Regions from separate parts of the Streptomyces sp. NPDC030814 genome, predicted to be linked through region 1. Evidence: riboswitches for the same ligand, from Rfam matches in the RefSeq annotation. Region 1 holds a riboswitch; the other holds the start of a gene.

Region 1 (15,532 bases):
CATCTCGTCGGGGCTCGCACGGACCGCCGCGATGCCTCACCACATGGCGTACGCGATGACGAAGGCCGCGCTGGACGTCTTCTCCCGCGACCTGTCGAAGGTGCTCGGCCCGCGAGGCATCACGGTGAACTCGGTGGCACCGGGTCTGACCGTGACCGACAACACCGCCGAGTTCCTGGATACCGAGGCGGGCCGTGCGATGGCCGAGGGGATATCGGCGCTGGGCCGGGTGGGATCAGTGGACGACATCGCGGACGTGGTGGCATTCCTGGCGTCGGACGAGAGCCGGTGGGTGACGGGGAGCTGGGTGGACGCCACGGGAGGCTCCTTGGCATAAGGGCCGGGCTCGCGACGATGGAAGAGGGGCCACATCCACGTGATGCGGGACACACCTGCGCGAACCCTGCTCTGCTAGATTGGTCTAAACCACACAGTTCTTCCCACTCCCATTCGAGTCCTCTCTCCAGATCGGCAGGCCCAGCGTGGAAGTTGTCATCGTTCCGGATGCCAAGGCGGGTGGCGAACTCATAGCCGAGGCGATGGCGCAGTTGCTCCGGCGGAAGCCCGACGCGCTGCTCGGCGTCGCCACGGGGTCGACCCCGCTGCCGATCTACCAGGCTCTGACGGCGAAGGTGCGCTCGGGCGCCGTGGACGCCTCGCGGGCGCGGATCGCTCAACTCGACGAATACGTGGGGCTTCCGGCCGACCACCCCGAGTCATACCGCTCGGTGCTGCTCCGGGAGGTGCTGGAGCCGCTGGGACTCGGCATGGACGCGTTCATGGGCCCGGACGGCACGGCGGAGGACATACCGGGGGCCTGCGAGGCGTACGACAGGGCGTTGGCCGAGGCGGGCGGTGTGGATCTGCAGTTGCTCGGGATCGGGACCGACGGGCACATCGGGTTCAACGAGCCGTGCTCGTCCCTCGCCTCCCGGACCCGTATCAAGACCCTCACCGAGCAGACGCGGATCGACAACGCACGGTTCTTCGACGGGGACATCGAGCAGGTACCGCACCACGTCATCACCCAGGGCATAGGCACCATCCTGGAGGCGCGCCACCTGGTGCTGCTCGCCACCGGCGAGGGCAAGGCGGACGCCGTAGCGGCGACCGTGGAGGGGCCGATGGCGGCGGTGTGCCCGGCATCGGCGCTGCAGCTCCACCCGCACGCCACGGTGGTGGTCGACGAGGGAGCCGCGTCGAAGCTCAAGCTCGCGGACTACTTCCGGCACACCTTCGCGAACAAGCCTGACTGGCAGGGCATCTGACACGGCTGGGGATGCGCCGAGGCGCCACGGCCCGGGAAGGAGGGGCTGTGGCGCCTCTGTGTTGTGCGGCTGCGGCTTGCATGCCCGGCCTGCCGCCGCGGAGGACGGCTCCCCGGTACGCCGCTCCGGGGCCGTCGGCCGGCGCGGCGCGCTACCGGGCGCTCATGATGACCTCGGCTGCCGCTCTTCCGCAGACCCTTGCCGCTCCATGGGTGGCGAGGTGGAGGGCGCCGCGGGGCGGGGACTGGGGGACGCCCATCTCGACGACGATCGTGTCGGGACGGGTGGAGAGGAGGACGTCGAGGGCGTCGGTCATCCAGGGGTGGCGGTGCTCGTCACGGACCACCGCGACAATACGGCGGGTGCCGGCCACCGCGAGGGCGGAGGCGCCGGCGCTGTCGCCCGCGAAGGTACCGGTCTCGGTGCCGGGGAGGAGACGGGCCAGTTCCGCGCCCACGCCCCAGGGGGTCTCGTCGCCGACGGCGATGTTCGCCACCGGGGTGAAGGCCGCGACGTACAGGGGTTGGACGGGAGGCTCGTACGGCAGCCGGGCGAAGGTCGCCTTCAGCGCGCGTCGGGCGGCGACGAGGCCGATCTCGCCGAGGTCCACGCCCATGGCGTCCACCCCCCGGGCCGCCGCTCCCCCGGTCGACCGGCGGGTCCACTCGGCCAGGGCCCGGACCCGGTTCGCCGCGTCCGCCAGACGTTCCTCGGGAAGGGTGCCGGTGCGTACGGCGGCGACCAGGGCGTCGCGCAGGCGCCGTACGGTGTCGTCGTCGGCGAGGCCGCCGCCCACGCAGATCGCGTCGGCGCCGGCGGCGATGGCGAGGACGCTGCCGTGCTCGATGCCGTAGGTACCGGCGATGGCCCGCATCTCCATGCCGTCGGTGACGATGAGGCCGTCATAGCCCAGTTCGCCGCGGAGGAGGTCGGTGAGGATGCCGTGGGACAACGTCGCCGGGCGGTCGGGGTCGAGGGCGGGGACGAGGATGTGGGCGCTCATGATGGCGCGGGTGCCGGCGGCGATGGCGGCGTGGAAGGGAGCCAGTTCGCGGGCCTCGATCAGGGGGCGGTCCGCGTCGATGCGGGGCAGGGCGAGGTGGGAGTCGACGGCGGTGTCGCCGTGGCCCGGGAAGTGCTTGGTGCAGGCGGCGACCCCGGCGGCCTGAAGCCCGGTGACATAGGCGGCCGTGTGGCGGGCGACCAGGTCGGGCTCGGCGCCGAAGGACCGCACGCCGATGACGGGGTTCGCCGGGTTGGAGTTCACGTCGGCGGAGGGGGCCCAGTTGAAGGTGACGCCACATGCGGCGAGACGGCGGCCGAGGGCGAAGGCCACGTCCTGGGTCAGGTCGACGTCGTCGACGGCGCCCAGGGCGTGGTTGCCGGGGAACGAGGAGCCGGTGCGGACCTCCAGGCGGGTGACGTCGCCGCCCTCCTCGTCGATCGCGACCAGGACGTCCTCGCGCTCGGCCCGCAACTGGGCGGTGAGGGCGGAGAGTTGTTCGGGGGAGGTGATGTTGCGGCCGAAGAGGCCGACGGAGGCGAGGCCCTCGCCGAGGCGCCGCAGCAGCCAGTCGGGCGCGGTGGTCCCCGTGAACCCGGGCTGGAGGACCGTCAGCGCGTCCCGGGTGAGGCCGTCCTGCCCCGAGGGGGAACCGGTCGAGCCGGTGGCGAAAGTCGTCATCGGGTGGTTATCCCTTCACGGCGCCCGCGGTGAGGCCCGCGGCCATCTTGCGCTGGACGAGGAGGAAGAGGACGACGATCGGCACGGCCATCATGGTGGAGCCGGCCATCATCGGGGCGTATTCGGTGCCGTGCTTGGTGGTGAAGTTGCCCAGCCAGACGGTGGCGGTCTGGTTCTGCTGGCTCATCAGCATCAGGGCGTACAGATACTCGTTCCACGCCTGGATGAAGCCGTAGACCGAGGTCGCCACCAGGCCGGGCGCGAGCAGGGGGAAGACCACGCGGAGGAAGGCGGTGGTGCGGGAGCAGCCGTCGACCATGGCGGCCTCCTCCAGCTCGCGCGGGATGTTGACGATGAAGCCGCGCAGGGTCCACACCGTGAACGGGAGGATGAACGTCAGGTAGGTGATGACGAGGCCGGTGAGGCGGTCGTACTGGCCCAGGTCGTTCAGGAGCAGGAAGACCGGGATGATCATCGCGACCAGCGGGACCATCTGGACGGCCAGAATACCGACGATCACCACTTTCCGGCCGCGGAAGGCGAAGCGGGAGATGGCGAGGGCCGCCAGCATCCCGACGACGATACCGATCACGACCACGGTGAGGGACACCACGAGGCTGCGGCCGACGGGGCCCCAGAAGTCGGCGATGTCCAGCGCGCGGCCGAAGTTGGAGAAGGTGATGGACGTCGGCAGGAGGCCGGGGTCGGGGTCGATCGCGTCCTTGGCCGGTTTGAACGCGGTGTTCAGCATCCAGTAGACCGGGAAGCCGGCGGTGACGAAGACGAGGAGTCCGAGGAGGTTCCAGCCGAGCCTGGACCCGCGGCGGCCGGAGGCAACGGCTGTGCTCATTCGACCTCTCCGATCTTCAGCATCTGGCGCATGTAGACGCCGATCACACCGAGCAGCAACAGCACGGTGAGGAGGGCGATCGCGGAGCCCTGCGCATAGTCGTTGACCACGAAGGCCCTGTCGTACGAGTAGGTGGTGAGCAGTTGGAACTCGGCCTCCGGGTGGCCGTTGCGCATCACGAAGACCTGCGGGAAGACACCCATGTCCCAGATGACCGAGAGGGTCGTGAGCATCACGACGATCGGCTTGAGGATGGGGAGGGTGACATAACGGAAGACGCCCCAGGCGCCGGCACCGTCCAGCCGGGCGGCCTCCTCCAACTCCTTGGGCACCTGGGTGAGTCCGGCGCTGAGGGTGATGACCACGAACGGCACGGCGCCCCACACCACCAGCAAGGTGATGACGGCGAGTCCTTCGGGGCCGCTCGCGAACCAGTTGTGGCCGATCATGTCGACGCCGGGAAGCTTGCTGAGGAGCGCGTTGAAGATGCCGTAGTCGGAGTCGAAGAGCCACTTGAAGACGGTGGTGGCCACGATGATGGGCATGCCCCAACTCGCCACGAGCGCGATGTTGATGAGGGTCCTCACCCAGCCGGAGACCCGCTGGAGCAGCAGCGCGATCAGCATGCCGATGACCATGGTGAAGATGACGCAGGCGGCGGCGAAGACGACGGTCCGTGCGACGACCGTCCAGAACTCGCTGTCCCCCAGCACCTTGGCGAAGTTGTCGAAGCCGACCGACTCCGCCGGCTGGAAGCCCCACAGCTGGGACTGCCCGAACTTCTGGAAGGAGAGGGTGACCAGACGGACCAGGGGATAGCCGAGGACGACGGCGAGGATCAGCAGGCAGGGGGCGAGGAGCGCCCAGGGAACCGCGGCTTGGCCGGAACGCCTGGTGCCGGAGCCGACGGCGGCCGGCGGCCCTGGCGGCACCTGCCGCGGTGGCGGCACCTTGATCGGAGTGGTCGTATCTGCGGCACTCATGGCGCGCTCCTAAAGCAAATGAAGAGGGGGGCCGATCAGCGCCCCGCCGGCCTCGCCCCGTCAGGTGCCGGGCGGTGAAGCACCCGAAGGCGCGGGGAACTGCGCGACCAGCCACGGCGCACGGGCGGCGACCCCACGACCCCTAGCGGCACTGTCGCGATGCACCCGCCGGCTCGGCTCGTGGCACACGTCGGTCGGGCTCGATGGCACCCCCGGTCGGGCCCGGCGCCGTGAGCCGGGTCCGACCGGGGGTCGACCGTCACTTGGTGTTGATGACCTTGTCGATCGCGGCGTCCGCTTCCTTCGCGGCCGCCTCGACCGTCTTCTTGCCGGTACCGATGTTCTGGAGCATGGTCTGGAGGATCTGGGCCTTCTCGACCTGGCCCCAGCCGGGCGCCATCGGGACGAACCAGTTGGACTCGGCCGCGGTGGCCGGGACCGCCGTCGCCGGGTCGTCCTTGAGGGTGGCGAGGTCCGTCTTGTTGTTGGGCAGGTTGCCCTTCTCCATCAGCCCCTTCTGGCCGGCGGGGCCGGTGAAGGCGTTGATCCACTCGGCGGCGACGCCCTGCGCGTCGGACTTCACGGGGACAGCGAGGTCGGAGCCGCCGAGGAAGACGGGCAGGTTCTTGCCGGACGGGCCGGGCATCACGAAGTTCTCGACATGGCCGGCGAGCTTGCCGGTCTTGTCGTTCTCCTTGGCCGCGGCGGTCGCACCCTCCCAGGCGGGGGCGAAGATCATGCCGGACTTGCCCTGGCCGTAGACGATGTAACGGTCGGACTCGTCCTTGGTCTTGTCGCCGTGCATGTAGCCGTCGACGACGTGCTGGAACTCCTTCAGACCCTTGACGGACTCCGGGGAGGAGAGGTTGGCCTTCCACTGGCCACCCGACTCGACTGCTATGGAGCCGCCGGCGTCGTAGACGAAGGACATGGCCGCGTACCAGTCACGGGTGGGCTGGTACCAGGCACTGAACTTGCCGCCCTGCTTCTTCTGGACCTTGTCGAGGGCGGCGGTCAGCTCGTCGTACGTCTTCGGCGGGGACTTGACGCCGACCGCGGCGAAGACGTCCTTGCGCCAGTTGGCGACGCGGCCGCCGGCGTAGTACGGGACACCGTACGTCTTGCCCTCGTAGGTCACCGAGGCCTTGAGACCGTCGAGCCAGGCGCCGGAGTTGTCGAACTGCGCCGCGTCCAGGGGGGCGAAGGCGCCCTTGACCATGTAGGCGAGCATCTCCGTGTTGCCCATCTCGACGACGTCGGGGGCCTTGTCGGTGGCGAGGACGGCGTCCAGCTTGGCGTTCTTGTCGGGCCAGCCGTAGTACTCGTGCTTGATCTTGATTCCGGGGTGCTTCTTCTTGACCGCGGCGTCGGCGGCCTTGACCAGTTCCGGCCAGTTGTTCTGCGCGTCCACCGTGAGCCAGACGGTCAGCTCCTTGGTGTCCGCAGCCTTGTCCGAGCCCCCGCTCTCTCCCCCGCACGCCGCGATGGAGACCATCATGCCCACGACACAGATCGCGGTTGTCAGCTTGCGCTTCACGCCACCCTCCTCAGGGATGCCATTCCTCAGGGATGTCACAAACCCCCCTGCTCCCCGCGGTGACAGACGTACCGCCCATGGGGCCGGGACCTGGACCAATGGTGTAGACCAGTACGCCGGAGCTTGGCTCAGACCAATCGGTGTGTCAAGGGTGCGCGAACCCGCTCCCACCAGCCGTTATGCGACCTACATATGCAAGAACCTTTATGTAAGAAGGCAGCGAAAACCGAGCGGTTGAGTCACACTCTTCGGGTAGACCACTGCACCTTCTCGGAGTAGACCAGCGGAGCCCCCTCCGTGGACTAGACCAGCAGGGGCTGTGCGGGTATACAGAAGGATCACGCCACTAGGAGCCGGGAAGGCGGAGCATGAGCACCGACGTCAGCAGTGCGGAGAACGAGAACGGGGCGAACGTCCGTACCGCACGCGTGCCCAAGTACTACCGCCTCAAGAAGCACCTGCTGGACATGACCGAAACACTGCCGCCCGGCACACCGGTCCCGCCGGAGCGGACCCTCGCGGCCGAGTTCGACACCTCACGCACGACCGTGCGACAGGCACTCCAGGAACTGGTGGTCGAGGGCCGTCTGGAGCGCATCCAGGGCAAGGGCACGTTCGTCGCCAAGCCGAAGGTCTCGCAGGCCCTGCAACTCACCTCCTACACCGAGGACATGCGCGCCCAGGGACTGGAACCGACCTCCCAACTGCTGGACATCGGCTACATCACCGCCGACGACACCCTCGCCGGGCTGCTGGACATCACGGCGGGCGGACGGGTGCTGCGGATCGAGCGGCTCCGCATGGCGAACGGCGAGCCGATGGCCATCGAGACGACCCATCTGTCCGCCAAGCGCTTCCCCGCCCTGCGCAGGTCGTTGGTCAAGTACACGTCCCTCTACACCGCTCTCGCCGAGGTGTACGACGTCCATCTCGCCGAGGCCGAGGAGACCATCGAGACCTCGCTGGCCACCCCCCGCGAGGCCGGCCTGCTCGGCACGGACGTGGGTCTGCCGATGCTGATGCTCTCCCGCCACTCCGTGGACAAGGAGGGACAGCCGGTGGAGTGGGTACGGTCCGTCTACCGGGGCGACCGCTACAAGTTCGTGGCGCGGCTGAAGCGCCCGCAGGACTGACCGGTCCGCGGCAGGCGACCGTCCACGGCGGCAGCCGACCACCCGCGGCGATACGTACCGTCCACAGCGGTGGCCATCCCGTGCGCCACAGGTGACGCACGGGATGGGAAGCCTCCGCAAATCCGTTATGCGGGCAGGGGTTACGCCCAGCGGAACAGTCCCTTAGATTTCCAGCGCATTGCTCAGGTGATCAGTGAGGGGACGGAGCCCTGGTATGTCCAATGCGTCCGAAGTGCAATCACCGGAGACACCGGCGGTGACACCTGTCAGAGTGGTCATCGCCCTGTTCCTGTTCGCCCCGTTCGTGGCGATGCTCTGGGTCGGTTCGTACGCCAAGACGGACCCGGCGTTCATCGGCATCCCGTTCTTCTACTGGTACCAGATGGCCTGGGTCCTGATCTCCACCGCGCTCACGGCCGCCGCCTACTCGCTGTGGCAGCGTGACCAGCGAGCCCGCAAGTCCCGGCGGTCCGAGGACGGGGGTGCCGCACAGTGAAGGACGGCGTGAACGGCGTGGCACTCGCCGTCTTCATCTTCTTCTTCCTGGCCGTCACGGTCATGGGCTTCATGGCCGCCCGCTGGCGCAAGGCCGAGAACGAGCACAGCCTCGACGAATGGGGTCTGGGCGGACGGTCGTTCGGCACCTGGATCACCTGGTTCCTGCTCGGCGGCGACCTCTACACCGCGTACACCTTCGTCGCCGTCCCGGCGGCGATCTACGCGGCGGGTGCGGCCGGCTTCTTCGCCGTGCCCTACACGATCCTGGTCTACCCGCTGATCTTCACGTTCCTGCCCCGCCTGTGGTCGGTGTCGCACCGGCACGGGTACGTGACCACGTCGGACTTCGTCCGCGGCCGTTTCGGCTCGAAGGGCCTGTCGCTGGCGGTGGCCCTGACCGGCATCCTGGCAACGATGCCCTACATCGCCCTCCAGCTCGTCGGCATCCAGGCCGTCCTGGACGTGATGGGCGTCGGCGGCGGCGAGAACACCAACTGGTTCATCAAGGACCTGCCGCTACTGATCGCCTTCGGCGTCCTGGCCGCGTACACCTACTCCTCCGGCCTCCGCGCCCCCGCGCTGATCGCGTTCGTGAAGGACACCCTGATCTACATCGTCATCGCGGTGGCGATCATCTACATCCCGATCAAGCTGGGCGGCTTCGACGACATCTTCGCCAAGGCGAGCGAGGCGTACGGCCAGACCAACCCGGCGACGGGCGCGCCACGCGGGGCACTGGTCCCGGGCGACGCCAACCAGTGGACGTACGCGACCCTGGCCCTCGGCTCGGCGCTCGCGCTCTTCATGTACCCGCACTCGATCACCGCGACGCTGTCCTCGAAGAGCCGCGAGGTGATCCGCCGCAACACCACGATCCTGCCGTTGTACTCGCTGATGCTCGGCCTGCTCGCCCTGCTGGGCTTCATGGCGATCGCGGCGGGTGTGAAGGTGCAGAACGGCCAGCTGGCTATCCCGCAGCTGTTCGAGACCATGTTCCCGGACTGGTTCGCGGGCGTGGCCTTCGCGGCGATCGGCATCGGCGCGCTGGTGCCCGCGGCGATCATGTCCATCGCCGCGGCGAACCTTTTCACCCGCAACATCTACAAGGACTTCATCAAGCCCGACGCCACGCCGGCGCAGGAGACCAAGGTCTCCAAGCTGGTGTCGCTGCTGGTGAAGGTCGGCGCGCTGGTCTTCGTCCTGACGATGGACAAGACCGTCGCCATCAACTTCCAGCTTCTCGGCGGCATCTGGATCCTCCAGACGTTCCCGGCCCTCGTCGGCGGCCTCTTCACCCGGTGGTGTCACCGCTGGGCCCTTCTGGCCGGCTGGGCGGTCGGCATGATCTACGGGACGGTCGCCGCGTGGAACGTCTCCTCGCCGACCCAGAAGCACTTCGGCGGCTCCTCCGCGGAGATCCCCGGCATCGGTGAGATCGGCTACATCGGCCTCACCGCCTTCGTCCTGAATGTCGTCGTCACCGTGGTCCTCACCTTCGTCCTCCGGGCGGCCAAGGCCCCCGACGGCATCGACGAGACCAAGCCGAGCGACTACACGGCCGACGCGGGCGACGCGGGAGTCCAGGTGGAACTGCCTCCGGCGACGGCGGGTTCGAGCCACTGATTCGCTGGCGTAAAGGACCCCGCGCCCCTTCGGACGGGCCGAGGCCCCTCGACGGGCCGAAGGCCCGAACGGGGCGCGGGGACTGCGCGAGCAACCACGGCGAACCCGCGTCCGCCGACCCCCAGGAGCCCCCGAGCTCAAAGGCGCCCAGGGGGGGGAAGGGGCGCAGACCCTGGCGGTGAAACGGCACCGGCGGCGGGGCGCCCCCGTCTACCCTGACCACGTGACGGCCCCCACACCGATCGTCCTGGACAGCGACCCCGGTATCGACGACGCCGTAGCCCTCCAGTACCTGCTCGGCACAGGTCTCTGGGACCTCAGGGCCTACACCTCCGTCGGCGGCAACCTTCCCTCCGACGCCACCTACCGCAACGCCCGCGCCCTGGCCCGCGCCCTCCGCATCGACGCCGACGTCCCCGTCCACCGAGGCGCGGGGCGCCCCCTGTCGCGCCTCCCCTACCGCGAGGCATCCGCCTTCCACGGCCCGGCCGGGCTCGGCGACGAGTCCCTGCCCGACTCGGCCGCCCCGCACCCCACGGAGTCCTCCGCACAGGCCCTGCTGCGCCTGTCCCGCGCGTACGAGGGTGAGCTGACGGTCTGCGCCACCGGCCCGCTCACGAACGTCGCTGTCGCCCTGCTGGAGGATCCGGGCTTCGCCCGCCGCATCGCGAAGTTCGTGTTCATGGGCGGCGCCGCGCAGGTGCCGGGGAACTTCACCCCGGTCGCCGAGTTCAACATCTGGGCCGACCCGGACGCCGCCGAGATCGTGCTCTCCTCAGGCATCCCCTTCACCATGGTCGACCTGGACGCCTCCCACCGCTGGCTGTTCCGCCCCGCGGACCTCGCGGCGCTGGAGGCGGCGGGCCCCGGCACGGCCCTCGCCGCCCGGCTGATGCGGACGTACATGAACGCCTACACCCGCCACGGCGGGGACGGCACATGTCCGCTGCACGATCCACTGGCCGTCGGGGTGTGCGGGGACGAGGCGTTCGTGACGGCCGCCGAGGGGGCCGTGGTCGTGGAGTGCGCGAGCGAACTCACCCGCGGCCAGACCGTGTTCGTGCCGGCCGACGCCCGACGGGTGTACTACTCCGAGTCCCCCTCCCTGACCGCCCGCCTCCGCACCACCGGCCGCGTCGCCCTCGGCCCGGGCCCCCGCGACTTCAGTGAGCACTTCGTGACGACGCTGCCGCTCTGGCCGGCGGTGGCCTGAACGACCCACCCGGTCTGAACAACCGGCCCCGGCCCGACCCGTCCGTCCATCCATCCACCCGACGAACCCACCTCCCCACCCACCCACACTGACAATCACACGATCAAACGCCCCTGTGGACAACCGCGGACCTGCCGACCGCCCCCTGTTGCAGACTGCGATCCATGGACATCACCATCAGGCACATCTCCCCCGACGAGTACGCCGACCTCGGCGAGATCACCGCCCAGGCGTACCTCGCCGACGGGCTGCTGGACTTCGGCGAGAGCGACGAGTACCTCGGCGAACTGCGGGACGTGGCGAAGCGGGCCGACGCGGCCGAGGTTCTCGTCGCCGTGGCGGACGGACGGGTGGTCGGCGGGGTGACCTTCGTCCCGGCCGGAGGCCCCATGGCCGACATCGCCTCCGTCGGCGAGGCCGAGATCCGGATGCTGGCGGTCGACCACGCCGCCCGCGGCCGTGGCATCGGCGAGGCCCTCGTGCGGGATTGCGTCGAGCGCGCCAGAGCCGTCGAAGGATGCGTACGGGTCGTGCTGTCGACCCAGCGCGCCATGCGCTCCGCCCACCGCATCTACGAACGTATGGGGTTCACTCGAACGCCGGCGCGCGACTGGAACCCGATCCCGCACCTCCCGGACCTCACGCTGCTCACCTATGAGTTGACGCTATGACACGCTCCGAAGTCACCGCGACACAACATCTGGGGGTGGACCGGCAGCCCAACACAAGATGTATGCTCATGCTCGCTGTCGCCGCAGGGGAATCCGGTGCGAATCCGGAACTGTCCCGCAACGGTGTACTTGCGTGCGTTCGTACGCGAGTCCAGTCCGAGGACCTGCCGACGGTGCGCCCGGCCGTCCGGTCCGGGTGCCCTGACGTCCGGGCCTCGTGGAATGGGCCGGTGGACGCGACGCCCCCGTGCGCTCGTGTGCTGCTGCCTGTCCTCCGCAGGGCCCCGTGCCGAGCGAGGGAGAGCCCCCACGTGACCATCGCGCCAGCCGACCCGGTTTCAGCCGCCCCGGCTCCCGGCGGACCGGCTTCCGCCACCCCGGCGACGGAGACCGACGGTCCCGGTGCCGCGTTGCTGCGGACCCTGACCGAGCTGACCGCCGACCTCTCCGACGCCGACCCCGGCCGGGTCGCCGCCGCCGCGCTGCGCGGCCGGTCCGCGCGGGCGGACGAGACGGAGCTGCGCGAGCTGGCCACGGAGGCGGCCGCCGGCCTCATCTCCGAGGACCCCGCCTACTCGAAGCTGGCCGCCCGGCTGCTGACGATCTCCATCCGTGCCGAGGCCGCCTCCCAGGGCGTCACCACCTTCACGGAGTCCATCGCCGTGGGCCACCGGGAAGGGCTCGTCGCCGACCGCACGGCGCAGTTCGCGCGTCTGCACGCCGAGCGTCTCGACGCGCTCGTCGACCCGGCCGCCGACGACCGCTTCGGCTACTTCGGGCTGCGCACGCTCCACAGCCGCTACCTCCTGAGGCACCCCCTCACCCGCAAGGTCGTGGAGACGCCCCAGCACTTCATGCTGCGGGTGGCGAGCGGTCTCGCGGAGGACGACACCGCGCGGTCCGTGGACGAGGTCGCCGCGCTCTACGGGCTGATGAGCCGCCTCGACTACCTGCCCTCCTCCCCCACCCTCTTCAACTCCGGTACGCGACACCCCCAGATGTCGTCCTGCTACCTCCTCGACTCCCCGCTGGACGAGCTGGACTCCATCTACGACCGCTACCACCAGGTGGCCCGCCTCTCGAAGCACGCGGGCGGTATCGGGCTGTCGTACTCCCGTGTCCGTTCGCGCGGTTCGCTGATCCGCGGCACCAACGGCCACTCCAACGGCATCGTGCCGTTCCTGAAGACCCTGGACGCCTCGGTCGCCGCCGTGAACCAGGGAGGCAGGCGCAAGGGCGCCGCCGCGGTCTACCTGGAGACCTGGCACTCCGACATCGAGGAGTTCCTGGAGCTGCGCGACAACACCGGTGAGGACGCCCGCCGTACGCACAACCTGAACCTGGCGCACTGGATCCCGGACGAGTTCATGCGCCGGGTCAACGCGGACGAGCAGTGGTCGCTGTTCTCGCCGGCCGACGTGCCCGAACTGGTCGACCTGTGGGGCGCGGAGTTCGACGCCGCGTACCGCAAGGCGGAGGCGGACGGGCTGGCGAGGAAGACCATCCCGGCCCGTGACCTGTACGGCCGCATGATGCGGACCCTCGCGCAGACCGGCAACGGCTGGATGACGTTCAAGGACGCCGCCAACCGCACCGCCAACCAGACGGCCGAGCCGGGCCACGTCGTCCACTCCTCCAACCTCTGCACGGAGATCCTCGAGGTCACGGACGACGGGGAGACGGCGGTCTGCAACCTGGGCTCGGTGAACCTGGGCGCCTTCGTCGACCTCACGGCCCGTGACCTGGACTGGCAGCGGCTGGACGCGACCGTCCGCACCGCCGTGACCTTCCTGGACCGGGTCGTCGACATCAACTTCTACCCGACCGAGCAGGCGGGCCGTTCGAACGCCAAGTGGCGCCCCGTGGGCCTCGGCGCGATGGGCCTCCAGGACGTCTTCTTCAAGCTGCGTCTGCCCTTCGACTCGGCCGAGGCGAAGGCCCTGTCCACCCGGATCGCCGAGCGCATCATGCTCGCCGCGTACGAGGCCTCCGCCGACCTCGCCGAGCGCCACGGCCCGCTGCCGGCCTGGGAGAAGACCCGTACGGCCCGCGGTGTGCTGCATCCCGACCACTACGGTGTCGAGTTCACCTGGCCGGAGCGCTGGGCGGCCCTGCGCGAGCGCGTGGCGACCGTCGGCATGCGCAACTCGCTGCTCCTCGCCATCGCGCCCACCGCGACCATCGCCTCGATCGCCGGTGTGTACGAGTGCATCGAGCCGCAGGTGTCCAACCTGTTCAAGCGCGAGACCCTCTCCGGCGAGTTCCTCCAGGTCAACTCCTACCTGGTGAAGGACCTCAAGGAGCTGGGCGTCTGGGACGCCCGCACCCGTGAGGCGCTGCGCGACTCGAACGGCTCGGTGCAGGACTTCGCATGGATCCCGGCCGACGTCCGGGCGTTGTACCGCACGGCCTGGGAGATCCCCCAGCGCGGGCTGATCGACATGGCCGCCGCCCGCACGCCGTATCTGGACCAGGCCCAGTCGCTGAACCTGTTCCTGGAGACCCCGACCATCGGCAAGCTCTCCTCGATGTACGCGTACGCCTGGAAGTCGGGACTGAAGACGACGTACTACCTGCGCTCGCGCCCGGCGACCCGCATCGCCCGCGCCGCCCAGGGCCAGGCCCAGACGCAGCTTCCCGCCCAGCCCCAGAAGACCATCCCCGTGCAGCAGGCGGCCGACCCCGATGCCGTCGCCTGCTCCCTTGAGAACCCCGAGTCCTGCGAGGCCTGCCAGTAATGTCCAGCACCCAGAATCTCCTCGACCCCGGCTTCGAGCTGACTCTGCGTCCCATGCGCTATCCGGACTTCTACGAGCGCTACCGGGACGCCATCAAGAACACGTGGACCGTGGAGGAGGTCGACCTCCACTCGGACGTCGCCGACCTCGCGAAGCTCAGCCCCGCCGAGCAGCACCTGATCGGCCGTCTGGTCGCCTTCTTCGCGACGGGCGACTCGATCGTCGCCAACAACCTGGTGCTGACGCTGTACAAGCACATCAACTCCCCCGAGGCGCGGCTGTATCTGTCGCGGCAGCTCTTCGAGGAGGCCGTCCACGTCCAGTTCTACCTGACGCTGCTGGACACCTACCTCCCCGACCCGGAGGACAGGGCGGCGGCCTTCGCGGCGGTGGAGAACATCCCGTCCATCCGTGAGAAGGCCGAGTTCTGCTTCAAGTGGATGGACTCGGTGGAGAAGCTGGACCGCCTGGAGTCCCGGGCCGACCGCCGCCGCTTCCTGCTCAACCTCATCTGCTTCGCGGCGTGCATCGAGGGCCTGTTCTTCTACGGCGCCTTCGCGTACGTCTACTGGTTCCGCAGCCGGGGCCTGCTGCACGGTCTGGCCACGGGCACCAACTGGGTGTTCCGCGACGAGACGATGCATATGAGCTTCGCGTTCGACGTGGTCGACACCGTCCGCAAGGAGGAGCCGGACCTCTTCGACGACGAGCTCCAGCAGCAGGTGACGGACATGCTGCGGGAGGCCGTGGAGGCGGAGCTGCAGTTCGCCCGCGACCTGTGCGGTGACGGCCTGCCGGGCATGAACACCGACTCCATGCGGCAGTACCTGGAGTGCGTCGCCGACCAGCGGCTGACGCGGCTCGGCTTCGCACCGGTGTACGGCTCGGAGAACCCCTTCTCCTTCATGGAGCTGCAGGGCGTCCAGGAGCTGACCAACTTCTTCGAGCGGCGTCCGTCCGCGTACCAGGTCGCGGTGGAGGGCACCGTCGACCTGGACGAGGACTTCTAGGACCGGCGAATCGGCTCGACCCCGGCCCGCCGGGGTCACTTGAGCGTGATCGCGTCCCCGGCCGATGTGACCCGCGCGGTCGACGTCAGGCCGGGGAGGTGATCGACATCGCGGCCGCGCACACCGACGTGGCCGGCCTCACGCCCGAGTTGTCCCTGACGGTGACGGCGCCGGGAACCTGACGGTCTTCGTCGTCAGACCGTGCGGGCGAAGCGGCGGGAGGCGGAGCCGCGGGGGCGCCGCTCGGGCCGCGCCCCGTCGATGGCGGCCTGGCGCTCCGCCGCCTCCCTGAGCTGCCGGTCCACACGCCGGTCGTGGACGACG
Region 2 (15,532 bases), on a different contig from region 1:
GGTCCCGCTTGACCTGCTCCCAGCCCTCGCGGGCCTTCTCCTCGTTGTCCATCTGCGCGTCGCGCTGGACCCAGGACCAGCCCTCGCCCATCTTGTGCCAGTCGACGGAGCCGCCCTCACCGCTGGCGCCCAGCACCCGCAGCGCGTTCTCCTCGCCGACCTTCCACTTCGCCGACTTGACGAACTGGAACACCCCGATCGGCCAGCCCTGGTTCCAGGCCCGCAGCGCGAGCCCGAACGCGGCGGTGGACTTGCCCTTCCCGATGCCGGTGTGCACGACGACGAGCGGTCGGTTGCGCCGCTGCCGTGTCGTCAGCCCGTCGTCCGGCACCACACTCGGCTGTCCCTGAGGCATTACGCGGCCCTCCTCGAAGTTCCCTGCACATCCCTGACCAGCCCGGCGATGGAGTCCGCCCGCAGCTCGTCCAGCGTCACGGCCGTACCGCCCAGCTCAGCCGCGAGCTGCCCGGCCAGCCCCAGCCGCACGGGCCCCGACTCGCAGTCCACCACCACGGAGGCGACGCCCTCGGCCGCGAACAGCCGACCCGCCCGCCCCGCCAGCGCCACCGGCTCGGGCCCGCCCGTGGCCCGCCCGTCGGTCACCACGACGACCAGCGCCCGCCGTGCCGGATCCCGCAGCCGCTCCACCCGCAGCACCTCGTGAGCCTTCAACAGCCCGGCGGCCAGTGGCGTGCGCCCACCCGTGGGCAGTGACTCCAGCCGGACCGCGGCGGCCTCGACCGACGACGTCGGAGGCAACGCCACATCCGCGGCCGTCCCCCGGAACGTCACCAGCCCCACCTTGTCCCGCCGCTGGTACGCGTCGAGCAGCAGCGACAGCACGGCGCCCTTCACGGCGCTCATCCGCTGCCGCGCCGCCATCGACCCGGAGGCGTCCACCACGAACAGCACGAGGTTCCCCTCACGCCCCTCACGGGTCGCCTGCCGCAGATCGTCACGCCGTACGACGAGCCCCGGCCCGGACCGCCCCCGCGCCCGCTGATGCGGCGCGGCGGCCTGCACCGTGGCCGCCAGATGCAGCTTGGTCAGCGTGCCGCGCGGACGGCGTGCCCCGGTGGTGCGCCCGTGCTCGGTCCGGGCCCGCGAACGCCGCCCGGCGGCGCCCTCACCCAGCCCCGGCACGCTCAGCACCTTCGTACGGAACGGCTCGGCGGCCCGTACGGCGGACTGCTCGCCCGCACCCGCGCCGGAAGGCTGCGGCTCACCGCCCTCCCCGGCCTCGGGCCGCGCGCCGGTGTCTCCGCCCCGCGGCCCCTCGGGGTCCGACGACGGCGGCTGCCCCCCACCGCCGGGCCCGTCCGGGCCGGGGTCGGGGTCCTCGTCCTCGGACGATCCGCCGAACTCCTCCAGCGTCTCGTCGAGCTTGTCCTCGTCCAGGCCCGGCGCGTCGAACGGGTTGCGGCGCCGCCGGTGCGGCAGTGCGAGCAGCGCCGCCTGCCGTACGTCCTCCGCGAGCACGTCGGTCCGTCCGGCCCACGCGGCCAGCGCGGTCGCCGTCCGGGCCATGACGATGTCGGCCCGCATGCCGTCCACCTCGAAGGCGGCACAGGTCGCCGCGATCTGCCGCAGCGCCCCGTCGCCCAGCCGCACCGACGGCAGCAATTCCCGTGCCGCGACGATCCGCGCCCGTACGGAGGCCTCCTCGTCCGCCCAGCGCGCGGCGAAGGCGGCCGGGTCGTCGTCGTAGGCGAGCCGCCGCCGTACGACCTCCACCCGCTGGTCCGGCTCCCGCGAGGCCGCCACCTCGACGGTCAGCCCGAACCGGTCGAGGAGCTGCGGCCGCAGCTCGCCCTCCTCAGGGTTCATGGTGCCGACGAGCAGGAAACGCGCCGCGTGCCGTACGGAGACGCCCTCGCGCTCCACGTACGAGGCACCCATCGCCGCCGCGTCCAGCAGCAGGTCGACGAGGTGGTCGTGGAGGAGGTTGACCTCGTCCACGTACAGGATCCCGCGGTGCGCGTCGGCGAGGAGGCCCGGCTCGAACGCCTTCACACCCTCCGCGAGCGCCCGCTCGATGTCGAGGGCGCCGACGAGCCGGTCCTCGGAGGCGCCGACGGGCAGCTCGACCATCCGGGAGGGGCGGGTGGTTCCCGGTCCCGGCTCGTGCGGCCCGTCCGGGCACGCCGGGTCCGGCTTCGCGGGGTCGCACGAGAAACGGCACCCGGCGACGACGTCCACCTGAGGCAGCAGTGCCGACAGCGCCCGCACGGCGGTGCTCTTCGCGGTGCCCTTCTCGCCGCGCACCAGCACCCCGCCGACCGCCGGCGACACGGCGTTCAGCAGCAGCGCGAGCCGCAGGTCGTCCTGGCCGACGACGGCCGTGAACGGAAAGGGAGTACTCACGCGGCGATCACTCCTTCGAGTGCTTCAGGACCCAGGTGCGGGCGCCGCAGCTGCCCAGCTGTCACGGTCAAGGCATGCTCCCCGCTGACGCGGGGGTGGTCCGAAGTCAAACCCGTGGGCACTGCGCGGGATGACGTGCTCCCCGCCGACGCGGGGGTTCGGAGGGGCCTCATGCGTCTCCCTCCAGATCGCCCTCGAGTTCGAGGTAGGTCGCGCGGAGCCGTTCGAGGGTCTCCTGGTCCGGCTCCGCCCAAAGGCCACGGTCTGCCGCCTCAAGGAGTCGCTCGGTGATGCCCCTGAGCGCCCACGGGTTGGACTTCTTCATGAAGTCCCGGTTCTCCGCGTCGAAGACGTACTCCGCGCTGAGCTTCTCGTACATCCAGTCGTCGACGACCCCGGCCGTCGCGTCGTACCCGAAGAGGTAGTCGACGGTCGCCGCCATCTCGAAGGCGCCCTTGTAGCCGTGGCGCCGCATCGCCGCCATCCAGCGCGGGTTGACCACGCGGGCGCGGAACACCCGGTGCGTCTCCTCGCCCAGCGTGCGCGTCTTTACCTGGTCGGGTGTCGCGGAGTCCCCCACGTACGCCTCGGGGGAGGCGCCCGTCAGGTGCCGCACCATGGCGACCATGCCGCCGTGGTACTGGAAGTAGTCGTCGGCGTCGACGAGGTCGTGCTCCCGGGTGTCGACGTTCTTCGCGGCCACCGCGATCCGCTTGAACGCGGTCTCCATGTCCCCGCGCGCCGCCCGGCCGTCGAGCCCCCGCCCGTACGCGTAGCCGCCCCAGACGGCGTACACCTCGGCGAGGTCGGCGTCGGAGCGCCAGTTGCGGGCGTCGATCAGCGGCAGCAGCCCGGCGCCGTACGCGCCCGGCTTGGAGCCGAAGACCCGGGCCGTCGCCCGCCGCCGGTCCCCGTGCTCGGCGGTGTCCTCGTCGGCGTGCGCCTTGACGAAGTTCTGCCCGGCGGGCTCGTCCAGCTCGGCCACGGCCCGCACCGCGTCGTCGATCAGTCCGACCACGTGCGGGAACGCGTCCCGGAAGAACCCGGAGATGCGCACCGTGACGTCGATGCGCGGCCGCCCCAGCTCCGCGAGCGGCACGATGTCGAACCCGGTCACCCGGCGGGAGGCGTCGTCCCACACCGGCCGGCAGCCCAGCAGCGCCAGGATCTCGGCGATGTCGTCGCCCTGGGTGCGCATGGCGGACGTGCCCCACACCGTCAGCCCGACGGACTTCGGGTACTCACCGGTGTCGGCCACGTACCGCTGCACCAGCGAGTCGGCGAGCGACTGCCCGACCTCCCAGCTCAGCCGGGACGGGATGGCCTTGGGGTCGACGGAGTAGAAGTTGCGGCCGGTCGGCAGGACGTTGACGAGGCCGCGCGTCGGAGAACCGGACGGCCCCGCCGGGACGTAACCGCCGTCGAGCGCCTTGAGGATGTGCCCGATCTCGTCGGTGGTCCGGGCGAGCCGCGGCACGACCTCCCGGCACGCGAACTCCAGCACCGCGACCGCGTCCGGGAGTTCGGTGCCGAGCACGCCACGCACGAGCGCCGGGACGACCGTGACGTCCCAGTCGCGTGCCTCCATGCCCTCCGCGACCCGCCGGCACAGCCGCTCAAGGAGGTCGATGGCGTCCGCCGCCGTACGGGAAGGGCCCTCCACCAGGTCGCTCAGCTCGACCGGCACCTTCACCGGCGCCCCAGGCTCGGCCAGCAACTCCTTCTCGACCAACCCGAAGTGAGCCGCCAGCGAGGCCCTGAGCCCCGGCAGCGCGTTCGCCTGCCCGCCCCACACCTGCGAGGCGCGCAGCACCGCCAGCACCAGGTTGACGCGCGGCTCACCGACCGGCCCGCCGCCGAGGATGTGCAGACCGTCGCGGATCTGCACGTCCTTGATCTCGCAGAGGTAGCCGTCGATGTGCATGACGAACTCGTCGAAGTCGTCGTCGCCCGGCTGCTCGTCCACATGCAGGTCGTGGTGGAGCTCGGCCGCCTTCACCAGCGTCCAGATCTGCGCCCGCACGGCCGGTGCCTTCGCCGGGTCCAGGTCGGACACCAGCGCGTACTCGTCGAGCAGCTGCTCCAGCTTCGCCAGGTCGCCGTACGTGTCGGCGCGCGCCATCGGCGGTACGAGGTGGTCGACGACGGTGGCGTGCCCCCGCCGCTTGGCCTGGGTGCCCTCGCCGGGGTCGTTGACGATGAACGGGTAGACGAGCGGGAGATCGCCGAGCACGGCGTCCGGGGCGCAGCCCCCGCTCAGACCGAGGCCCTTCCCGGGCAGCCACTCCATCGTGCCGTGCTTGCCCATGTGCACGATCGCGTCGGCGCCGAAACTGTTCTCCAGCCACCGGTAGGCGGCCATGTAGTGGTGCGACGGCGGCATGTCCGGGTCGTGGTAGATCGCGATGGGGTTCTCCCCGAAGCCGCGCGGCGGCTGGATCATCACGACGACGTTCCCGAACTGGAGGGAGGCGAGCACGATGTCGTCCCCGTCGACGTACAGCGAGCCCGGCGGCTCGCCCCACGCCTCGAGCATGCCGTCCCGCAGCTCCGGGTCCAGCTTGTCGAACCACGCCCGGTAGTCGGCGAGCGGCACCCGCGCGGGCGCGGACGCCAGCTGCTCCTCCGTCAGCCACTCCACGTCGTGGCCGCCGGCCTCGATGAGCCGGTGGATCAGCTCGTCGCCGTTGTCGGGGTACGCGGTGACCCCGTACCCGGCCGCCTTGAGGGCGTCCAGGACCCGCACCGCCGAGGCGGGCGTGTCGAGGCCCACCGCGTTGCCGACGCGCGAGTGCTTGGTCGGGTAGGCGGTGAAGACCAGCGCGAGCTTCTTCTCCGCGTTCGGCTTGTGCTTCAACGCCGCGTGCCGCACGGCGATCCCGGCGACGCGCGCGGCCCGCTCGGGGTCGGCGACGTACACCGGCACGTCGTCCGGACCCTGCTCCTTGAACGAGAACGGCACCGTGATGAGCCGTCCGTCGAACTCGGGGATCGCGACCTGCATCGCCGCGTCCATGGGGGAGAGGGCGGCGTCCGACTCGTCCCACGCGGCGTGCGACGAGGTGAGGCACAGGCCCTGGAGGACGGGGATGTTCAGCTCGGCGAGCGCGCCGATGTCCCACGCCTCCTCGTCCCCGCCGGCCGACGCCTCGGAAGCGTGCGTACCGCCGGCGGCGAGGACCGTCGCGACCAGCACGTCCGCCTTCGCGAGCAGCTCGTACAGCCCGGCGTCGGCGCCGCGCAGCGAACCGCAGTACACGGGCAGGGCGTTGGCGCCCTTCGCCTCGATCGCGTCGCACAGGGTGTCCACGAAGGCGGTGTTGCCGCTCAGCTCGTGCGCCCGGTAGAAGAGCACCCCCACCGAGGGCCGCCCCCCGACGAAGGGACGCTCCCCGTGCAGCCCGTACTCCGGCATCTTGCGCGGCTCGACGAACCCCTCGCCGGTCAGCAGCACGGTGTCGGAGAGGAAGCGGGCCAGCTCGGTGAGGTTGTCGGGCCCGCCCTCCACGAGGTACTTGAGCGCCTCCGCCACCACACCGGCCGGCACCGACGACTCGGCCATCAGCTCGGCGTCCGGCACGGCCTCACCGCCGAGCAGCACGGTCGGGATCCCGGCGGCCTTCAGCGCGGCGAGCCCGTCCTCCCAGGCCCGCTTGCCGCCCAGCAGCCGTACGACGGCGATGTCCGCGCCGTCGAGGAGAGCGGGCAGCTCGTCCCTCACATCGACGCGGGTCGGGTTGCCGATCCGGTACGAGGCGCCGGTGGCGGCCCGGGCCGCCAGCAGATCCGTGTCGGCGGTCGACAACAACAACACAGTGCCAGTGCTCATGCGGGCGCTCCCGGTGGAATGAAAGGCAGTCCTTGCGGCGCGCCCGACTCGATGAGCCGCCACAGCGCGTCCGTGTCCGCGTGTTCCTCGATCAGATCGCCGAGCCGGTCCAGCTGCTCCTCGCGCAGCGCGGCGAACGACGTGTCGGCGGCCGGCACGAAACGACGGCCCGCGGCGGCCGCCACCTCGCGCAGGAAGGCACGCCGGAATCCGTCCGACTCCAGCGACCCGTGCCAGTGCGTGCCCCAGGTCTGGCCGACCCGGCACCCGTCCAGGAAGGGCTCCCCGCCGTGGACCTCGGCGACCCCGTGATGGATCTCGTACCCCGTGACGTGCTCCCCGAGGGCTTCGCCCTCCGGCCGGGTGAGGGTCTTCTCCCGCGCGAACCGCACTCGTACGGGCAGGATTCCGAGCCCGTCCACATGTCCCCGGCGGCTCTCGACGTCGTCCTCGATGTGCTCGCCGAGGACCTGGAAGCCTCCGCAGATGCCGAGCACGGGCCGGTGCTCGGCGGCCCTGCTCCGCAGGGCGTCGGCGAGACCCCGCTCGCGCAGCCAGTCCAGCGCCCGTACGGTGCCCCGGGTGCCGGGGACGACGACGAGGTCCGCGTCGGCCAGCTCCTCGGGCCGGTCCACGAACCGCACCACGACACCGGGTTCGGCGGCGAGCGCGTCCACGTCGGTGAAGTTCGACATGAGGGGGATCGCGCAGACGGCGACCCGCAGCACGTCCTCCCCGACGGGCGGCGACACGTTCGACTCGCGGACCGTCCCGCGCAGGGACACCCGCAGCCCGTCCTCCTCGTCGATGCCGAGACCGTGCCGGAACGGCAGAACCCCGTACGTCCGACGCCCCGTCAGCCCGTGCAGCATGTCGAGCCCCGGCTCCAGCAGGGAGACGTCCCCGCGGAACTTGTTGACGAGGAACCCGGCGACGTGCGCCTGGTCCTCGGGCGACAGCAGCGCCACCGTCCCGAAGAACGAGGCGAACACCCCGCCTCGGTCGATGTCGCCGACGACGAGCACGGGGAGCCCGGCGTTGCGGGCGATCCCCATGTTGACGATGTCGGTCCGCCGGAGATTGATCTCGGCGGGACTCCCGGCCCCTTCACAGATCACCGCGTCATACGTGCCCCGCAACTCGGCAAGACAGTCGAGCACGGTGCCCAGCAGCCGCTGCTGCCGTCCCCCGTGGTACCCCCGCGCGCTCAACTCCCCGACCGGCTTGCCGAGCAGCACGACCTGGCTGCTCTGCTCCCCGCCGGGCTTGAGCAGCACCGGATTCATCAGCGCCGTCGGCTCCACCCGGCAGGCCTGCGCCTGCATGGCCTGGGCCCGCCCGATCTCGGCGCCCTCCCTCGTCACGAAGGAGTTGAGGGACATGTTCTGCGCCTTGAACGGCGCGACCCCGACCCCCTGCCGCGCGAGCCACCGGCAGATCCCGGCGGTGACGACGCTCTTGCCGGCGTCGGACGTCGTACCGGCGACCAACAGCCCCCCGCCCGTCATGACGACACCCCCCTCGACCGCCCGTGGCGGTCGTTCGTGACCCCTTGCGCCGGGCGCCTCGTGATCCGGCTCCGCAGCAGCGACGCGCCCGCGCTGACGCCGAGCGCGAGCCAACTCACGCGCCGCGACAGCCGGACCGCCCGCTCGATGTCCCCCACGGCGACGGCCCGCCCTTCCGTGTTCAGCACGGGCCGGTGCTCGACCCGCCCCCCGTACGACAACGTGCCTCCCAGCCGGACGCCGAGCGCCCCGGCGAACGACGCCTCCACGGGCCCGGCGTTGGGGCTCGGATGCTTCCGCGCGTCCGCCCGCCAGGCCCGTACGGCCCCCCGGGCGTCCCCGCCGGCCGCCGCGGCCAGCAGGGCGGTGAGCCGGGCCCCCGGCCACCCCGCCATGTCGTCGAGCCGGGCGGACGCCCACCCGTACCGCCCATGGCGCGGCGACTTGTGCCCGACCATGGCGTCCAGCGTGTTGACGGCCCGGAACCCGACGAGTCCGGGCACACCCCCCACGGCCCCCCACACCAACGCCCCGACCACGGCGTCCGAGGTGTTCTCGGCGACGGACTCGACCACGGCCCGGGCGATCCCGTCCGCGTCCAGCGCCTGGGGGTCCCGTCCGCACAGATGCGGCAGCCGGGCCCGCGCGGCCTCGACGTCCCCCTCCTCCAACGCCCGCCCGATGGCGCGGGCCTCCCGCGCGAGAGAGGTCCCCCCGACGACGGCCCAGGTGGCCGCGCCGGTCAGCGCGACGGACGCCGCACGGGACGGCCGTGCCGCCGCCGCGGCCACCGCGCCCAGCGCCACGGCGCCTCCGGCGCACACGATGGTGTGCAGCGCGCCCCACCCCCGGTGGTCCCGCCACAACACCCGTTCCACGGCGCCCGCGGCGCGTCCGAACACGGCGACGGGGTGCCCCCGGCGGGGATCGCCGAGCAGCAGGTCACCGAGGAGCCCGGCGGTGGCGCCGTACGCGAAGACGCGATCGGCACGCACGCGGTCAGCCGATCGCGGGGTCGGGCAAGGACGGGGTGCTGAATCTCAGGTGGCAGCCGCGCATGGCGATATGTCCTCACTCAGGGTGTCCACGCCCTGGTTCGACGAGACCGACGACGAGAGTTCCTGGCTCCCGGGAAGGTTCTTCCCCGGTGACAGTGGCGGGACCGCGCCGGACTCGCACCGGCTTCCTCTCCTGCCGTCGTGGATGGCCCCGGCAGTCCACCACGCCCCCGGAAGAGCCGTCAACTTGCTGTTGACCTGCGGCGCAAGGGTGTGCTGAGCCCCACATCGCTGAAACGGTGTCAGTCGCCCGAATCGGCGCTTTCCGTGGCCTTTCCCGTCGTCCGTCCCGGGGGGTTGCTCGGGTCGGCATCAGAACGCTCTGCTCTTCTTCCGTCACACGGCGTGCTGTGGTTTTCTGGCGGTGCTTGGGGACCCGGGAGCGGACGGCTCGTGCAGACCTGTCCGGAGAGCGGGAGGTGCACGCGATGGAGGATCGGACCGAGGGTGCCGCGCGGGCCCGCACGGGGGCGTCGTGGGACCGGCGGACGCTGGTGGCGGCAGCCGCCCCGCTGGTGCTCTTCAGCACGGTCGCCGGGATGCTCGCCGTCGGAGCCGGCGCCCTCGCCTCGCTGTGGGTGCCGGGGGCGGAGGCGCGGGCCGTCGTCTGGATGGTGGTGACCACCCTCGTCGCCACGGGAGCGGGCCTGTGGTGGGGCCTGAATCCCGCTCAGCGGACGCCCTGAACGAGACGGCGAACCCCCTGGGCCGGGGTGACCGGCACAGGGGGTTCGCCGCGGTGTTCCGTCGCGGGCGGCGGGAACGGTGGCCGGCGTGACCTCGGGCCGTGGGCTCCGGCCTCAGGCCATGATCAGGTAGATCCCGTAGCCCACCGCTGCCGCGCACGCCGCGAAGCAGGCGTACGCCGCTGTCGTGGCGAGTGCGGCCGAGCCGCCGGAGGTGGTCGCCGTCTCCCGCTTGGAGAGGCCGACGATCCCCAGGGTGAACAGGCCGACGAGGGCCACGGTGACCACGAGGCTGACTCCGAAGACGGAGCCGAGTGCTGCCCAGTCGATGTGCATGGTGGTGTCTTCCTAGGGGGCGCGGGGCTCAGACGGCCGGTGTGGGGGCGGAGGGGCCGGTCGGGGCCTCGGCGGTGGCGGTCGCGGCCGCGGGGGCCGGGATCGTCGCCGCGAGGTCCTCGGTCACGGTGCCGGCGGGCGGCGGGGTCACCGCGGCGATGGCCGTGGTCACCACACCGGGCGGCTCCTCGGTCTCGTTCACGTTGGTGTGGTCGACCACCGCACGGCGCGAGATCACCCAGATCGCGACGCTGGAGGCGATGAGGAAGACCGCGACGACGGCCGTGCCCCAGGTGCCCTGCGACGTCACCCACTCGGCGAGCGCGGCGACGAGTGCCGCGGCCGGCAGGGTCAGACCCCAGGCCACGAACATCCGGGTGGCGGTGGACCAGCGGACCACACCGCCCTTGCGGCCGAGGCCCGCGCCCATGACCGCACCGGAGACCGAGTGCGTGGTGGACAGGGAGAAGCCCAGGTGGGAGGAGGCCAGGATGACCGTCGCCGCGCTGGTCTGGGCGGCGAAGCCCTGCTGCGGCTGGAGGTCGGTCAGGCCCTTGCCCATGGTGCGGATGATGCGCCAGCCGCCCAGGTAGGTGCCGAGCGCGATGGCCATGCCGGCGGAGACGATGACCCAGACCGGCGGGTCGGAGTCCGGTGCGAGAGCGCCGCCGGCGACCAGGGCCAGGGTGATGATGCCCATCGTCTTCTGGGCGTCGTTCGTGCCGTGGGCCAGCGAGACCAGACCGGCGGAGGCGATCTGACCGGCGCGGTAGCCCTTGCCGGCGGCCTTCTCGTTCGTGTGCTGCCCGAGCTTGTACGTCAGCCGCGTCGCGAGCATCGCCGCGATGCCGGCGACCAGCGGAGCCGCGACGGCGGGGATCAGCACCTTGGTGACGAGCACGTCGCCGTGCACCGCGCCCGTGCCGACCGAGGCGATCGTGGCGCCGATCAGGCCGCCCATGAGGGCGTGCGAGGAGCTCGAAGGGAGTCCTACGAGCCAGGTCAGCAGGTTCCAGAGGATGGCGCCCACGAGCGCCGCGAAGATGACCTCTGGCTGGATGCCGGACTCGTCGACGAGTCCCTTGGAAATGGTGTTGGCGACCTCGATGGACAGGAACGCGCCGACAAGGTTGAGCACGGCGGACATGGCCACCGCGACCTTGGGCTTCATGGCGCCGGTCGAGATGGTGGTGGCCATCGCGTTGGCGGTGTCGTGGAAACCGTTCGTAAAATCGAACGCAAGCGCGGTGATGACCACGATCGCGAGGATCAGCGAGAAGTTTTCCATTTACCCGGGCTTCTTTCGGACGTCAGTGGCACGTGGACCGTAGGCAACCTGGGTGAACGGAAGATGAACTGAGGCAGGCCAGCGGGTGTAGCGATCGGGCCGCCGTCATTCCGTTTGTGCCGACGGGGGCGTGTTCCGGCGGAACGGCGGCGCCCCTTCCCCGATTCCGTCGAACTGAAACGGAGCGTCGGCCTCCGTCCGCGCCCGGCGTCAGCCGCGGGAGGACTCCTCCGGCCGGGCCGTGGAGCCGTCGAACGATTACGGCCACCCGGCGGGCGCCCGGTGGGACGCATCACACATCCGGCGGCGCGGAGCGATACCAGCCATGGCTCGGCCCCGCGCTCCGTGAGCCGGGGTACCGCCGGCACAGGTACGGGGTCCGACCCCCGCCCTGCCCCCGGGGGGCTCCTGGCAGGATCGCGGCATGACTGAGCAGCGACGGAACGCACGGGACCCGCGGGGCGCGGGTGGGGACGGGGATCCGCAGGAGACGGGGGACGCCACGCCCGGTGCGGCGCCCGACGACGTCGCGCGAGCCTGGGACGAGCTCGTCACCACGGCCCGCCGTACGGTGGCCGACGGCCTGGTCGTCGGAACCTCCGGCAATGTCTCCGTGCGCGTCGGCGACACCGTCCTGGTCACACCGACGGGCGTCCCGTACGACCGCCTCACCCCCGACGACGTGACCGGGGTCGATCTCGCGGGCCGCCAGACCCTGGGCACCCTCCGCCCGACGAGCGAACTGCCCATGCACCTGGCGATCCACACCACGACCGACGCCCACGCCGTGGTCCACACCCACGCGGTCCACGCCACCGCCGTCTCGACGCTCGTCGACGAGCTGCCGCTGATCCACTACATGTCCGGCGCCCTCGGCGGGCCGGTCCGCGTCGCCCCCTACGCGACGTACGGCACGCCCGAGCTGGCCGAGAACATGCTCCGCGCCCTGACCGGGCGCACCGCCTGCCTGCTCCAGAACCACGGCACGATCACCTACGGGCAGAGCCTCACCGAGGCCTTCGACCGCACCGCCCAGCTCGAATGGATGTGCCGGGTCTGGCTGACGGCCTCCTCGGTGCCCGGCCTGTCCCCCCGCCTGCTCACCCCGGACCAGGTGGCGGAGGCCAGGGAGCGGTTCCGGGGGTACGGCCAGCCGCGGTAGCCGCCGGCCGGCCGCCACCCGGCGTCACAGACGCCCCCCGGACCCGTCCCCTTTCCGGTCTCCGGCACCTGACGCGGCGCCGGGGCCGTCCCCCGAAGCCGGGTAGCCGCCACCCGGCCGGTGGCCACGCCGCCCCGCCCACTGGCCCCGGACGGTGTCCGCCAGGACACTGGACGTGTGCGTGCAGTGAGAGCAGCAGCCGCGGCCGTCGGGGTCGCCTTCGCGGCCGGGGCGGCCAGTGTCGCCGCCGGCCGACTGGCCAGTGATGCCGCGCTGAAGGCCCCGCCGGGCAGACCCCTGCCCACGGAGCCCCGGCTGACCGTCCACTCCACCGCCGCCGGCCACATCACCCTGACCAGGGCCTTCGCCTCACAGCGCCCCGGCGTCTACGGCCTCACCGGCGACGCCGCCCACGCCGTCGTCGGCTCCGTCGTCGACGGCGCCCCGCACGCCGCCGACACCGTCGTACGCCGACTCGAACGCGTCAGCCAAGGCAGCCTGGAGCCGGGCGACAAGGTGTGGCTCACCCCGAACACCCATATCGGCGATCCGCGCACCGCCCTCGGCCTCGACCACACCGAGGTCGAGGTCCCCGGCGAACTCGGCACGCTGCCGGCCTGGTTCGTCCCCGGTGCCCGCGACACCTGGGTGATCACCGTGCACGGTCTGGGCGCCACCCGCGAACACCCCCTGAACGTCATGGGCTTCCTGCACCGCCACGGCTTCCCGGTGCTCGACCTCGCCTACCGCGGCGACCTCGGCGCCCCCCGCCCCCCGGACGGCCTGAGCCACCTAGGGGAGACCGAGTGGCGCGACGTCGACGCGGCGATCCACCACGCCGTCCGGTTCGGCGCCGAGAAGGTCGTCCTGCACGGCTGGTCCACCGGCGCCACCATGGTGCTGCGCGCCGCCGCACGCTCCGGGCTGCGCGACCGTGTCGCCGGGCTCGTCCTGGACTCGCCGGTCCTGGACTGGACGGCCACCCTGCGGGCCCTCGCCTCCGCCCGCCGCACCCCGAGCGCCCTGCTGCCCCTCGCCGTCCGCGCCGCACAGGGCCGCACGGGGCTGGGCGCCGCCCAGGCCGGCGAACCGCCGCGCCTCGCGGTACCGGCCCTGATCTTCCACGGCCCGGACGACGTCGTCGCCCCCTGGGACACCTCCCGCCGGCTCGCCGCCCACCACCCCGGCCGCGTCACCCTGCGCACCGTGCCCGAGGCACCCCACGCCGCCATGTGGAACGCCGACCCCGCGCGCTACGAGGAGTCCCTGCGCCGTTTCCTGACACCGCTGATGTGACGCCGGGGGAGAGGACGACCGGTGTGCCCCGGCCGCCGCCTCCGCTGCCCCCGATGCCCCGCCTCGGTGCCCCCGGGTACCCCGCCCGGGGCGCCGTCGCGAAGCCCCGCAGACGGGCCCCTCGCAGACAGGTACGCCACATTCCGTTTAGCGCTGAACCAAGGCGCTCCTCGCCGGTGTCACGCCCCTGAGGGGCCCGTGCGTTGGCCACCCCTGTCGCCCGCTGTGACATTCCGTTTGGGTTTTCGGACCGTCAACCGGAAGACTGCCCCCGTGACGTCCCGTAATCCGCGCGACTCCAGGCTCCGACTCGTCAGCCCGCGAACCCTGGCCGCCGCTCCCCGAGCAGCAGTGACCCAGCGCCGCCGACCGGCCCCACGGCCCCCGGAGGGCACCCCGCCGCCCGCGGAACTGGCCCGGATGGCCCGCACCGTCCTTGCGGACGCGGCCCGTGTCGCCCGCTGGGCCGACGCCGCCCTGCGTCCCGGTCGCGAGGGCGCCGGCTCCGACGGCAAGGGCACCCTCTCCGCCGCGACCGCCGAACGGGCGGCCGCCGACCTCGGGCTGACCCCGGATCAGGTCCGCCACGACTGGGACACGGCACGCCTGGCCGGCCTGGTCGAGGTGCACGGCGACAGCGCGCGTCCCGGCTGGCGGCTGCGTGCCTGGCACCGCGACGACAGCGCCGTACTGCGGGGCTGGGTGGCCCTCTTCGACGCATGGTCCCTCGCGCACCCCGAGCCCGGGGTGCGCGAGCCCGCCGCCGTCGCCGAGGTCGTCTCGGCCATGCCGCAGGTGCTCTCCTTCCTCCAGCTCTCCGCCGGGCCCGTCCCCGTGGAGCAGCTCCTCGACCTCCTCGAACAGAGGGTCACGGAACTGCGCACCGAGCGCTGCGAGATCCCCTACGGCCCGCAGCCCGAGCCCGGCGCGGAGCCCGCCGCGGAAGCCGCCGCCGAGGACACCCCGCTCGCCCCCCTCCTCGACTGGGCCCTGCGGGCCATCGCCTCCGTCGGCGCCCTCACCTACGGCGACGGGCAGGCCACCCTCACCCCGCTCGGCAGCTGGGCGGTGTGGGTCAAGCTGGAGCAGATCTGCGTCGCCGCGCAGAGCCCCGCCGGGAACATCGAGGTCTCCGCCGAGGACATGCTCCGCGGCTGCGCCCAGCTCCGCCCGAACGCCGCCCGCGCCGAGTACCGCGCCTGGCTCGCGGCCCGCACGGTCGGCGCCGCCGTCACCGAACTCATCGACGCCGCCCGCGGCGAGGACGCCCTCATCCGGGGCCTCGCCTTCGAGGCGCTGCGCGTCGTCGGCGCCCCCGCCGAGCCCGATGTGCGCACCGTCGTCGACGAGACACCGCTGCGGCCCTACGCGCTGCTCTGGCTCGCCGAACACGACGGCGCCGACCCCGAGGACGCCCACGAGGTGCTCACCCGTGAGGAGGCGACCTGGCTCTGGGTGGACACCGCGGCCGCCGTCGCCGACCACGGCGAGGCCCCGCTGCTCGTCCGCCACCTGGAGTCCGCCGTGCAGGCCACCGTCCCCGCGCTGCTCGACGAGGTCCGCGCGGTCGGCCACCCCCGCACCGTCCAGGTGCTGGTCGCGCTCGCCGCCGCCCACCCCGACCCGGCACTCGCCAAGGCAGTCCGCCGCGCCGCCTTCCAGGTGCACACCGGAGGCAGCTGAGCCGAGGCCGGGACCCGGAGGCGGCGGGGCCGGGACGCGGAGCGCGCGGGACCCCGCCGGGCCGGGCGGGGCGTCAGCCGCCCAGCTCGGGGGCGTACGTACCGAAGCTCCACACATTGCCCTCGATGTCCCGGGCCATGTAGTCGCGCGAGCCGTAGTCCTGGTCCGTCGGGGGCATGAGGATCTCCACCCCGTGCTCCACGGCTCTGCGGTGATGGGCGTCCACGTCGTCCACGACCACGTACACGCCTGCGGGACCCGCGCCCTTCATCGCCGTGTCGAAGGCGCTGCCGGTGCCCCGGGAGCCGAGCATCACCACGCC

Evidence for each region. A riboswitch is a leader RNA that binds a small molecule or an ion and turns the genes downstream of it on or off. The one in region 1 is predicted to bind cobalamin.
Region 2: linked by a shared signal. The riboswitch ahead of ACZ43N_RS09925 (cobalamin biosynthesis protein) and the one ahead of ACZ43N_RS42050 (ribonucleoside-diphosphate reductase subunit alpha) in region 1 are both predicted to bind cobalamin.

The regions. Positions count from the first base shown of each region.
Region 1 is NZ_JBVIDX010000048.1:5,864-21,395, forward strand. It holds gene ACZ43N_RS41995 (SDR family oxidoreductase) at 1-337, shown strand, start outside; gene nagB (glucosamine-6-phosphate deaminase) at 483-1,268, shown strand; gene ACZ43N_RS42005 (glycoside hydrolase family 3 protein) at 1,420-2,952, opposite strand; gene ACZ43N_RS42010 (carbohydrate ABC transporter permease) at 2,960-3,802, opposite strand; gene ACZ43N_RS42015 (carbohydrate ABC transporter permease) at 3,799-4,785, opposite strand; gene ACZ43N_RS42020 (extracellular solute-binding protein) at 5,045-6,322, opposite strand; gene ACZ43N_RS42025 (GntR family transcriptional regulator) at 6,691-7,455, shown strand; gene ACZ43N_RS42030 (DUF3311 domain-containing protein) at 7,670-7,951, shown strand; gene mctP (monocarboxylate uptake permease MctP) at 7,948-9,576, shown strand; gene ACZ43N_RS42040 (nucleoside hydrolase) at 9,800-10,789, shown strand; gene ACZ43N_RS42045 (GNAT family N-acetyltransferase) at 10,954-11,460, shown strand; cobalamin riboswitch at 11,523-11,646, shown strand; gene ACZ43N_RS42050 (ribonucleoside-diphosphate reductase subunit alpha) at 11,772-14,198, shown strand; gene ACZ43N_RS42055 (ribonucleotide-diphosphate reductase subunit beta) at 14,198-15,208, shown strand; gene ACZ43N_RS42060 (hypothetical protein) at 15,403-15,532, opposite strand, start outside.
Region 2 is NZ_JBVIDX010000003.1:681,376-696,907, forward strand. It holds gene cobO (cob(I)yrinic acid a,c-diamide adenosyltransferase) at 1-355, opposite strand, end outside; gene ACZ43N_RS09910 (putative cobaltochelatase) at 355-2,364, opposite strand; gene cobN (cobaltochelatase subunit CobN) at 2,534-6,193, opposite strand; gene ACZ43N_RS09920 (cobyric acid synthase) at 6,190-7,701, opposite strand; gene ACZ43N_RS09925 (cobalamin biosynthesis protein) at 7,698-8,696, opposite strand; cobalamin riboswitch at 8,796-8,939, opposite strand; gene ACZ43N_RS09930 (hypothetical protein) at 9,188-9,445, shown strand; gene ACZ43N_RS09935 (hypothetical protein) at 9,560-9,781, opposite strand; gene ACZ43N_RS09940 (inorganic phosphate transporter) at 9,810-11,069, opposite strand; gene ACZ43N_RS09945 (class II aldolase/adducin family protein) at 11,494-12,231, shown strand; gene ACZ43N_RS09950 (alpha/beta hydrolase family protein) at 12,409-13,527, shown strand; gene ACZ43N_RS09955 (hypothetical protein) at 13,801-15,210, shown strand; gene ACZ43N_RS09960 (VOC family protein) at 15,284-15,532, opposite strand, start outside.